Regions from separate parts of the Bacillus sp. N1(2025) genome, predicted to be linked through region 1. Evidence: a T-box and tRNA genes for the amino acid it is inferred to sense, from the RefSeq annotation. Region 1 holds a T-box; the other holds one or more tRNA genes.
The links. A T-box is a leader RNA that pairs with one kind of tRNA and senses whether it is charged. The one in region 1 lies ahead of thrS (threonine--tRNA ligase), so its partner is inferred to be a tRNA-Thr.
Positions count from the first base shown of each region.

Region 1 (6,110 bases):
TGATATCTGCTTTTTCGCCATTCAGCGCCTCATTCCAGTCACCGTAGCTGTCAATTGCCCGGTCTGCACCGTATGACAGTGCGGTTTGTTTTTTGTTTTCGCTGCGGGAAGTGACGCTGACTGTCGCTCCGATAGCTTTTGCCATTAATAAGGCATATGTTGCCACGCCGCTTCCGATGCCCGGAAGGATAAGGTGTTCGCCTTTTTTTAATTGTCCTTTTGTAAATAAGGCGCGATAAGCGGTTAATGCTGATAACGGCAGCACGCCCGCTTCCTCCCAAGTCAGGTGTTCGGGTTTTAAAACGGCATTTTCCTCAGGAACGATGACATAAGGTGAAAATGTTCCGTCGCTCGGACCACCTAAAATATCAGGGACGGCTGGTACGTCCTCAACAGTCTTCCAATTCAGCACCGGGTTGATGATGACTTCTGCATGCAGTAAATGAGACCGGACGCCGTGTCCTATTTCGGTTACGATTCCCGCGCCGTCTGAACCGAGAGTAAATTCATGGTTTCCGGTTTTGTGTTTTTTCATTAAAAACAAATCGCGATGGTTTAATCCGGCTGTTTTCAGCTTTATTTTTACTTCGCCGTTTCCCGGCCGTTTGTCAGGTGCCTGCCTGAAATCAAAGCCATTTTCGTGTATGATAAGGGCATTCATCATTCTTCTCTCCTTTATAATTGATGAGAAAGATTTTACAGGCTGTATCAGCTGCAGTAAATAAATGAAAATTGATAGCCGGCTATCAATAAAAATCATAACAAGAAGGTGTCCTTACATGGAAAGCGGAGACTTAAAGATTTTTCAGGCTGTCGCCCGCAAAGGAAGTATTTCAAAGGCGGCAGAAAGCCTGCATTATGTTCAATCAAATGTGACAAACCGGATTCAGCAGCTGGAACGGCAATTGCAAACACAGCTTTTTTACCGCACAAATCGGGGGATGACGCTGACGCCCGCAGGTGAAAACTTATTGAAAGACGCAGACAGAATCCTTCAATTGCTGCATGAGGCGCAAAAAACGGCGCAAGAGGCAGGCGATCCGAACGGCCCGCTTCGAATCGGTTCTCTTGAAACGGCGGCAGCCGTCCATCTCCCTCAATTTTTCACGGAGTATTGCAGCCGTTACCCGAAAGTACAGCTGTCTCTGTCAACCGGTGATACACATACCTTAGTGCAGCGCGTCTTACATTATGAGCTGGACGGCGCTTTTGTTTATGGACCGGTCGAATACGAAGATCTTGAGCAAGTCGCTGTATTTCAAGAAGAATTGGTCTTGGTCTCAAATGAGCGGGAAGGCAGTTTGCAAGACTTGTTGCGAGAGCCGATTCTTTATTTTGCCGCGGGCTGTTCGCACCGCCGCAAAATAAAAAACATACTGAAAGAAGAGGCAGTGCCCGCACATAAAATCATTGAATTCGGTACGTTGGAAGCCATTATTGGGGCGGTGCAGGCGGGGATGGGGGTTTCCTTTCTGCCTGCATCAGCCGTCCGTTATTTTCAAAACAGGAAAAATCTTTTTCTTCATGAGCTCCCTGAACATTTTCGGAATATGAATATATCATTCATCTACCGGAGTGATTTATTTTTGACATCGGCGTTTGAAGAACTGCTGAATGGATTAAAAGCATTACCGAACGGAAGATGAGAAAACAGGACAGCTGTGTACGCCAATTTTTTTCGTTCTGGTTTTTCTTAAAAAAACTTTCTTTTTCGGAAAATTTATGTATAATAAAAGAAAGTTTTTCGGATAAAGTATCTGCAATGATAAGGACATGAGACATTTTAACCGGCCATACAGAGAGGGAGGGCGCGGCTGAGACCTTCCCGGCACGAAGAATGAGCTTACCGCCTTTTGAGCTGTATCGGTGAACGAAAGCAGCCGATACCGTATAGCCGCGTTACGGCAAAAATGAGCCGTCACTTGAAGTGGCGGGAATTTGGGTGGAACCGCGGGTCTGACACACACTCGTCCCTTTTTTGGGATGAGTGTGTTTTTATGTTTATATAAGAAAAATGGCAATGATAAAGGACATGAGACATTTTAACCGGCCATACAGAGAGGGGAGGCGCGGCTGAGACCTTCCCGGCACGAAGAATGAGCTTACCGCCTTTTGAGCTGTATCGGTGAACGAAAGCAGCCGATACCGTATAGCCGCGTTACGGCAAAAATGAGCCGTCACTTAAAGTGGCGGGAATTTGGGTGGAACCGCGGGTCTGACACACACTCGTCCCTTTCTTTGGGATGAGTGTGTTTTTTATTTTATTAAAAATAAAGGAGAGATCAGACCGTGAAGAAGCCACACATTGTGATTACTTTTCCTGATGGAAAACAAAAAAAATACCGGAAAGGCGTTACGTTAGAAGAGATCGCTCAATCAATCAGTCCGAGTCTGAAAAAGGCGTCTGCCGCCGGAAAGGTAAACGGATCGTTATATGACCTTAGAAGAAGCATTCATAAGGATGCGGCGATTGAACTGTGCAGTTTTCAGTCTGAAGCAGGACTGGAAGTGATGAGACACACAGCAGCACACGTATTGGCGCAAGCGGTAAAACGTCTGTATCCGAAGGTTTGTTTAGGGATCGGACCCGTTATTGACAATGGCTTTTATTATGACTTTGATATGGATGAAACGATTACTGAAAAAGACCTGGCCGTCATTGAAAAAGAGATGAACCGAATCATTTCGGAAAATCCGGAAATTATCAGAGAAGAAATCCCCAGAGAAGAGGCAGAGCAGCTGTTTGCTCATGAACCGCTGAAGCTTGAGCTCTTAGCGGGTATTCCGCAGACTGATACAATCAGTATATACCGCCAGAGCGAATTCATTGATTTATGCCGGGGTCCGCACTTGGCGTCTGCCGGACAGATAAAAGCTTTTTCGCTCACTCATGTATCAGGGGCTTATTGGCGCGGCGACAGCAACCAAAAAATGCTCCAGCGCATCTATGGGAAAGCATTTTCCTCAGAAAAGGAGCTGAACAGACATTTTCAGCTGTTGAAAGAGGCGGAGATGAGAAATCATCGGAAATTGGGAGCGGAGTTACAACTTTTTATGTTTTCGGAAGAGGCGCCGGGTATGCCTTTTTATCTGCCGAACGGTCAGTTTATCCGAAACACGCTTGAATCATTTCTGCGTTCAAAGCAGGATGCCTATCATTATCAGGAAGTGCGTACCCCTATGATGATGAACCAGCGTCTTTGGGAGCAATCCGGCCACTGGGATCATTATAAAGAGAATATGTATTTCTCAGAAGCCGATCATCAGCGCTTCGCGTTAAAGCCGATGAACTGCCCCGGCCACATGCTCATATTTAAAGAAAAGCTTCGTTCTTATCGTGATCTTCCGATTCGGATGGCTGAGTTCGGTCAGGTGCACCGTCACGAATTCAGCGGGGCGCTTAATGGCCTGCTCCGCGTCAGATCTTTTTGCCAAGATGACGCACACATTTTTGTAACGCAGGATCAGATCGAGAGTGAGATCGCTTCGGCACTGCAGCTGATTCACGAGGTGTACACCGCATTTGGTTTTTCCTATGATATTGAGCTGTCAACAAGACCGGAAGATTACATGGGAAGCGAACGCTTGTGGGACAGGGCTGAGAGCGCATTAGAAAAAGTATTAAAAGAACAGGGATATCGTTTTCGGTTTAATCGGGGAGATGGCGCATTTTACGGACCGAAAATTGATATTCATATAAAAGATGCGCTGAACCGGAGCCATCAATGCGCCACTGTCCAACTGGATTTTCAAATGCCGGAGAAATTTGATTTAACATATATTGATGAAAAAAACCAAAAAGTCCGTCCTGTTGTCATCCACCGAGCGGTATTCGGATCTCTCGACAGATTTCTCGGAATCATTACAGAACATTTCGGGGGAGCGTTCCCTTTATGGCTTGCACCGGTACAGGCAAAAATCATCCCAGTATCAAACACCGCACACCGGGACTGCGCAGAACAGGTGCACCTGCAAATGAAGAAAGCGGGTATCCGGGCTGAGCTCGATCAGCGCGATGAAAAACTCGGCTATAAAATCAGAGAAGCACAAATGAAAAAAATACCGTATATTGCTGTTGTGGGAGATCAAGAGTGCCGCCATCAATCTGTACATGTACGGCAATACGGGCGGGAAGACACATTTGAAGAGAATGTGAGTGATTTTATGTCCCGGATCATAAGAGAGGCAAAACAAAAAATAGAGATTGAAGAAAAACTACATTGACATATCGTAAAATCACGATATAATAAAGCGTATGAAACCTATTGATGTTTTTAAAGCGTTGTCTAATGAGTCACGGCTTGAGATTTTACAATGGCTGAAAGAGCCGGACCGTCACTTCGCCCCGCATGATGGCATTGATATGAATGAGATCGGAGTATGTGTCAGCCAGATCACCGATAAGCTTCAGATGACACAGTCAACGGCGTCTCAATATCTTTCCATTCTTCAGCGGGCGGGCCTTATCCAAACAAAACGGATTGGCAAATACACCTATTATAAAAGAGATGAAGAAGCGATAAAGGCGATGGCCGATTATTTTCAGCGCGAAATGTAGGGCTGAATCCTTTAGAAGAGGGATTCAGTTTCTTTTTCCGGCTACACATCGACATATTGCGATTTGTTTCTGTTTGTTCAACCTTTTATATCGATATATCACAATATATCTTTATATAAAACATCAATGAAGGAGTGTGTCAGGTGCAAAATACCTGGAAGATTTACATTTTGGCAATTATCAGTTTTTTAGTGGGGACGTCTGAATATGTGATATCCGGGATGCTTGATAAAATTGCAGGTTCCTTGGGAGTTACTGTGGCAGCGGCAGGGCAGCTGATTACGATTTTTTCACTTGTTTATGCAATCGGAACGCCTGTCATGATGGCCCTTACAGCAAAACTGGACAGAAGGAAGCTCATGATCTATGCTCTTGGATTGTTTGTAATCGGAAATATCATTTCTTTCCTTGTGCAGGGATTCGGCTTATTTGCGGGAGCGCGGGTGATCATGGCGCTTGGAGCAGGAACCGTGGTGGTCACCGCGCTTACGATCGCAGCAAAAATCGCTCCCCCGGGAAAACAGGCAAGTTCTCTCGCGACCGTCATTATGGGGTTTACGGCGGCGCTCATTATCGGTGTTCCGATCGGAAGAACCGTGTCTGAAGCTTTTGGCTGGAAGGTGGTTTTCGCCGGAATTGCGGCAATCGGAATCATTGCCATGCTTATTATACGTTTCGCGTTGCCTGAGATAAAAGGAGATAAACCGGTGCCGCTCATTCAGCAATTTTCTCTTTTGAAGAAACGAAAGGTGGCTGTCGGGCTGGCCATTACGTTTTTTTGGCTCGGAGGCTATTCGGTTGCGTATACGTACCTTTCTCCGTATTTACTGAACGTTACTCATATCGGAAGCGGAATACTGAGTACATTGCTGCTTATTTTCGGTGTTGCAAGTCTTGCCGGTTCTAAAGCAGGCGGTTTCAGCGCAGACAAATGGGGGGCGCGTATGACATTAACCGGCGGAATGGCGCTTCATGCTATCATGCTCATGTTATTGCCGTTTGTCACACATTCTGCTTTCGGAGCGGCGGCAGTGCTTATATTTTGGTCCTTCGCAGCCTGGTCATCCGGGCCTGCTCAGCAGTATCATTTGGCAACGATGGAGCCTGAATCATCGGGTGTATTACTTGGCCTCAACCAGTCTGTGATGCAGCTGGCTATGGCAGCCGGGGCGGGCATCGGGGGCATTGTTGTCACTCATCTGTCTCTTGCGTCAGTGACATGGATCGGATCAGCGGGTGTTGTCATCGCGATGTGCGGCGTGCTTTCGCTTGTATCATTAACGTCTGAAAAAACCTCATCTGAATACAGTGCAGAATAAACAAAAGCCTCATTTCTCAGCTTGAGAAACGAGGCTTTTTGTCTTGTTATTTTTTATAATTTTTCAAGTTTACGCCGATTGCGGCTCCGTTTCGGCTTGAGTCGGCAACTCCGGTGAAGGTGCCGTTTTCACGGTCGATCAGGATGCTTTGCACATTACCGATATCAACCGGGCTGCTGCCGAATTTATGCCCCATTTCGTTCAGTTTTGTGCGGGCTTCTTCCGGCACTCCT
Region 1 is NZ_JBLTJB010000010.1:107,138-113,247, forward strand. Features, by position in the region: gene ACNFN4_RS18545 (zinc-binding dehydrogenase) at 1-661, opposite strand, end outside; gene ACNFN4_RS18550 (LysR family transcriptional regulator) at 780-1,646, shown strand; T-box leader at 1,754-1,978, shown strand; T-box leader at 2,012-2,237, shown strand; gene thrS (threonine--tRNA ligase) at 2,290-4,224, shown strand; gene ACNFN4_RS18560 (ArsR/SmtB family transcription factor) at 4,256-4,558, shown strand; gene ACNFN4_RS18565 (MFS transporter) at 4,702-5,877, shown strand; gene ggt (gamma-glutamyltransferase) at 5,924-6,110, opposite strand, start outside.

Region 2 (6,110 bases), on a different contig from region 1:
TCAAGAAAAATCGGCAGGGATGAGATGGATAATCAAGCGCTTTCACAAAAAATGATGCAGAATGTGCTGTTCACCGATCGGGCCGATCCTGCGCCGCCCTTTATCAATAAAACCGGAAGACCGGTACAGGTTCTTTGCACGATGATTGCGATGGTTTACTGCAAGCACGATTTCATCACACCAAGGAAAGTAATTTGCGACAAAAGCGGGGAGCTGCAGCATCGCTTGTTTGGCATAACCTTTTCCCTGATGCGGTGCATGTAAGGACAGCGCACTCAGCAAAATGGCAGACACATTGTTCGAATACGGGGCAATGGTTTCTTTTGAGGTATGTAAAATAAAAAAACCGACGGGGCGGTCTTCTTTTAAAATGACTGTCGGGTAGCGATCCCGGATGACAAGAGCCTGCGGCAGGACATCTATCGGCAGAGCTGTGAACTTTTTATCTTCTTCACTCAGCACAAACCCGTTAAGCCCGTCTGCATGCTCCGGTTTATAAAAGGACAGGGCTACATCCATGATATCTACTCTCCTTTTTTATAATTGATCCAATTCATCTTCTGATAGAACACGGCAGCCTGCCCGTTTTAAAAGAGCGGAAGTGATGCCGTCTCCGAGTATTTTTTTTCCTGAGAAAGTGCCGTCATAGATAAAGCTGCTGCCGCAGGACGGGCTGTTTTCTTTAAGGATGACCGTTGCGGCGCCTATTTCTTTTGCGTATGCTAACGTTTTTTCCGCGCCGTCCATATATAAAGCCGTAACGTCTTCGCCTGATGCCGTTACGATTTTTGCTGTTCCGTTCAGCACGTCTTCGCCCGTGCCGCCGATGATTTCCGCCGGTTCGCGGGGAGTGGTGAAGCCGCCCAAAAGTTCGGGGCAGACCATAACAGCTTTCTTTTCTTCTACGAGTCTGCGGATTTTTTCCGAAGCGGCGTGAGAGCCGTTATACCTGCATTCGATACCGCCGAGACAAGAGCTGACTAAGATCATCTGTGTCCATTCCCTTCAATATTTTGATACTTTCATCATAAATGAAATAAGAGAGGAGGGATGAGTTTTTCAGTTAAAAAACGGGTAAAAAAGTTTGAAAATAAAAAAAATAATTTTTCTCTTTACAAATGGGGTACAACCTGTATATAATAACTTTTGTCAGCTCGACGCGGACATAACGGCCCGTTGGTCAAGCGGTTAAGACACCGCCCTTTCACGGCGGTAACACGGGTTCGAATCCCGTACGGGTCATATGGAGGATTAGCTCAGCTGGGAGAGCATCTGCCTTACAAGCAGAGGGTCGGCGGTTCGAGCCCGTCATCCTCCACCATATTTGCCGGCCTAGCTCAATTGGTAGAGCAACTGACTTGTAATCAGTAGGTTGGGGGTTCAAGTCCTCTGGCCGGCACTGTTTTTCAAAAAAATACGGAGGGGTAGCGAAGTGGCTAAACGCGGCGGACTGTAAATCCGCTCCCTCAGGGTTCGGCAGTTCGAATCTGCCCCCCTCCACCATTTTTGGGCTATAGCCAAGCGGTAAGGCAACGGACTTTGACTCCGTCATGCGTTGGTTCGAATCCAGCTAGCCCAGTATCAGACACCTTTTGCATAAAGGTGTCTTTTTTTATCAGCATTTTGTTTCGATTTCTGATTGTTCATCAGATATACTATTTTTAAGCTGCTGTTAAGGCAGTATATTCTGTATTTTCCATCTACACCCTGCCTGAAATTTGGTAAAATAAATGTAATAAAAAAATGAAACCTTTTAAAACAATCAACGTATAGATACAGACCGGTGAAGGGCAGAGGTAAGATAAAACATGGAAAACCTGATTAAAAAAAGAATCAAGCAAGTCAAAAAAGGCGATCAAAATGCGTTTGCAGAAATCGTTGACCTTTATAAAGATAAGATTTACCAGCTTTGCTACCGCATGCTCGGCAATGTTCACGAAGCGGAAGATATTGCGCAGGAAGCTTTTATCAGAGCGTATGTCAATATCGACAGTTTCGATATCAACAGAAAGTTTTCAACGTGGCTTTACAGAATTGCGACCAACCTGACCATTGACCGCATCCGCAAGAAAAAGCCTGATTACTATCTGGACGCAGAAGTAGCGGGAGCAGAAGGGCTGACGATGTATTCGCAGATCGCCGCGGACGGGGTTCTCCCTGAAGACGCCGTATTGTCATTGGAGCTGTCGGACACAATTCAGAAAAAGATTTTAAAGCTGCCTGACAAGTACAGAACGGTTATTGTATTAAAGTATATTGACGAACTCTCTTTAATTGAAATCGGGGAGATTCTGAATATCCCTGTCGGCACCGTCAAGACAAGGATACACAGAGGCAGAGAGGCTCTTAGAAAACAATTGAGGGATCTTTAAGTGGGGTGATGAAATGAGCTGTCCTGAACAGATCGTGCAGCTTATGCATAAGCATCTTGATGGAGATATCCTTCCTGAAGATGAAAACGTATTAAAACAACATTTGCAGTCATGCGGGAATTGCAAACGGCATTTTCATGAAATGGAGAAATCCGTAGCACTCGTCCGAAGCACATCGCATGTCACGGCCCCTGCTGATTTTACTGCCAAAGTTATGGCGAATCTTCCAAAAGAGAAAAAACGCGCTTCTGTAAAACGATGGATCAAAACTCATCCGATGATTGCAGCCGCAGCGGTTTTTGTGATTTTAATGGGCGGCGGTTTTTTCAACAGCTGGCATAATGACCACAATTTCAGTGTGTCCAAACAGCCGAACCTTGTCGTGCAGAATCACACGGTCACCGTCCCTGAAGGCGAGACCGTAAAGGGCGATGTCACAGTAAAAAACGGCAAGCTGTTCATTGAAGGAAAAGTCGACGGCAATGTGACCGTCGTCAACGGAGAAAAATACATGGCCTCAGCCGGACAAGTCACCGGGCAGATTGAAGAGATTAACCAATTGTTTGACTGGGTCTGGTACGAACTGAAATCGGCGGGCCAGGGCGTCGTGAGCGCTTTGGACCCGAATGAAGATGAGTAAAGCGTATAATCGCTTTACTCTTTTTTGTGCATCGCCGCGCTGGCTCATTTCACTTGAGAAATCAAAATGTGGTATAATGAGCACGCTATATGATGTACATATTGCTCATGCAGCACAATTCATAACAGAAAAACGAAATGACTGAATTCTTGGAGGACGAGGAAATGGCTTTTGAGGACATCCCATTTTTGCAATACCTCGGCAATGCCGTTGATATTCTCCTTGTTTGGTATGTGATATATAAATTAATCATGGTCATACGCGGGACGAAGGCGGTTCAGCTTTTAAAAGGAATCGTCGTCATCGTATTGGTCCGGATGGCCAGTTCATATTTGGGACTCAGCACGCTTCAGTGGCTGATGGACCAAGCGATAACATGGGGATTTTTAGCGATCATCATTATATTCCAGCCTGAGCTGAGACGGGCGCTTGAACAGCTCGGACGGGGCCGGTTCTTTTCCAGGAGCGGAACCCCCGTGGAGGAAGCGCAGCATAAGACAATTGAAGCGATTACAAAATCGATCAGCTACATGGCGAAACGCCGCATCGGCGCACTCATCGCGATTGAGCGCGATACGGGAATGGGCGATTATATTGAGACGGGCATCCCGCTTAATGCGCAGGTCAGCTCGGAGCTTTTGATTAATATCTTCATCCCGAATACACCGCTGCATGATGGAGCGGTCATTATGAAAAATAACGAGATTGCGGCGGCTGCCTGTTATCTGCCGCTTTCTGAAAGCCCGTTTATTTCAAAGGAGCTGGGGACGCGTCACAGAGCGGCTGTCGGCATCAGTGAAGTGACGGACAGCTTAACCATTATTGTATCTGAAGAGACGGGCGCCATCAGTGTGGCCAAAAACGGAGACCTTCACAGAGAATTGACGGAAGAAGCACTGAAAGAAATGCTTGAAGCCGAGTTTAAGAAGAACGCCAGAGATACTTCTTCTAACCGCTGGTACTGGAGGGGCAAGAAAAATGGATAAATTCTTAAACAACCGCTGGGCTGTAAAGATCATTGCATTGCTCTTTGCGCTGCTGCTTTACGTTGCGGTTAACAACAACCAGGCGCCGACTCCGAAAAAGCCGGGGGAATCCTTTTTTCCGACATCAACGACTGACGAGGCTACGCTTACTGATATTCCTGTAAAAGCATACTATGATGAAGCGAACTATGTCGTCACCGGCGTGCCCCAGACCGTAAATGTCACGATTAAAGGCTCGACAAGTGCGGTGAAAAAGGCGAGACAGACGAAGAATTTTGAGATATACGCCGATATGAATAAGCTGAAGACCGGGACTCATAAGGTCGAATTGAAGGCGAAAAACGTATCGGACGGACTGACGATCTCCATTAACCCGTCAGTCACGACGGTTACGATTCAGGAAAAAACGGCTGAGAGTTTTCCCGTGGAAGTTGAATACTACAATAAAAGCAAAATGAAAAAGGGATACACCCCTCAGCAGCCGATTATCAGCCCGAAAAACGTGCAGATTACAGGTTCGAAAAATGTGATTGATAACATTTCACTTGTCAAAGCATCCGTGAACCTTGAAAATGCAAATGAGACCATTGAAAAGGAAGTGAAGGTGACCGTCTATGACAAAGACGGCAACGCACTTCCTGTTGATGTTGAACCGTCAGTCATTAAAGTGACAGTTCCCGTAGCCAGTCCGAGCAAAAAGCTTCCTTTCAAAATCGAAAGGAAGGGAAGTCTTCCGGACGGGGTGAGCGTTGCGAGCATTGACTCGAATCCGAGTGAGGTGACGGTTTACGGCCCGCAGGATGTGCTGGATTCACTGGAATTTATTGACGGCGTATCTCTTGATTTAGGCAAAATTGATAAAGATACCGATATCAATGCCGATATCCCGCTTCCTAAGGGTGTCACTAAGGTATCACCGGAAAAAATCACGCTTCATGTTAAAGTGGACAGCGAAGACAAAAAGGATTTTGACAATGTCGGAATCAAGACGGTCGGACTGGGAGGCTCACAGCAGATTGAGTTTCTCGATCCTGAATCGCAGGCGATAAATATTACGGCCAAAGGCTCTCCCGCCAACATTAAGGCGCTGAAAAAGTCAGACATTGAACTGTATGCCAATGTCTCGGACTTGGATGACGGAGAGCACTCTGTAAAGCTTGAAGTAAACGGCCCGCAAAACGTCACATGGTCCCTGTCAAAAGACACGGTTAAGATCAAGCTGACTTCTAAGAAAAACACAAGTTCAAATAAAAATAACGGCGGTTCCGCTGATTCCGGCAATAAGAACGGCACAAGCGGAGACGCAGACAAAGACAAGAACAAGAACCGGGAAGACGACACTGACAGCGATCAGAATAAAAGTCAAAACCAGGATCAAAATCAAGACCAGGATGAAGACGGATCAAGCGCTGATTCTTCTTCAACAGAATGAAAAAGGAGCGATACAAAATGGGCAAGTATTTTGGAACAGATGGTGTAAGAGGTGTTGCCAACAGCGAGCTTACGCCAGAGCTGGCCTTTAAAGTTGGGCGTTTTGGCGGTTATGTCCTGACCAAAGATAAGCAGCGCCCGAAAGTGCTGATCGGCCGTGATACACGTATCTCCGGACATATGCTGGAGGGAGCCCTTGTCGCCGGACTTTTATCGATCGGAGCTGAAGTGATGCGCCTCGGCGTTATTTCTACGCCGGGGGTATCCTATTTAACGAAAGCCATGGATGCTGAGGCGGGCGTCATGATCTCCGCTTCTCACAACCCCGTACAGGATAACGGAATTAAATTTTTCGGAGGGGACGGCTTTAAGCTTTCTGATGAGCAGGAGGCCGAGATTGAACGTCTTATGGATGAACCGGAAGATAAGCTGCCGAGACCGACAGGCGCGGACCTCGGGCTTGTGAACGATTATTTTGAAGGCGTTCAAAAGTATCTGCAATTTTTAAAGCAGACGGCGGACGAAGATTTCACAGGCATTCATGTAGCGCTTGACTGCGCCCATGGTGCGACATCTTCCATTGCGACGCACCTTTTTGCCGATCTCGATGCTGACGTATCTACAATGGGGACGTCTCCGAACGGATTAAACATTAATGATGGCGTCGGTTCTACACACCCG
Region 2 is NZ_JBLTJB010000008.1:20,088-26,197, forward strand. Features, by position in the region: gene ACNFN4_RS16475 (GNAT family N-acetyltransferase) at 43-519, opposite strand; gene ACNFN4_RS16480 (DUF523 domain-containing protein) at 538-990, opposite strand; tRNA gene ACNFN4_RS16485 (tRNA-Glu) at 1,171-1,242, shown strand; tRNA gene ACNFN4_RS16490 (tRNA-Val) at 1,246-1,321, shown strand; tRNA gene ACNFN4_RS16495 (tRNA-Thr) at 1,327-1,399, shown strand; tRNA gene ACNFN4_RS16500 (tRNA-Tyr) at 1,419-1,503, shown strand; tRNA gene ACNFN4_RS16505 (tRNA-Gln) at 1,508-1,579, shown strand; gene sigW (RNA polymerase sigma factor SigW) at 1,809-2,372, shown strand; gene rsiW (anti-sigma-W factor RsiW) at 2,386-3,012, shown strand; gene cdaA (diadenylate cyclase CdaA) at 3,177-3,998, shown strand; gene ACNFN4_RS16525 (CdaR family protein) at 3,991-5,430, shown strand; gene glmM (phosphoglucosamine mutase) at 5,448-6,110, shown strand, end outside.
Region 2: it encodes a tRNA-Thr, which carries the amino acid that the T-box ahead of thrS (threonine--tRNA ligase) is inferred to sense. The anticodon was not compared.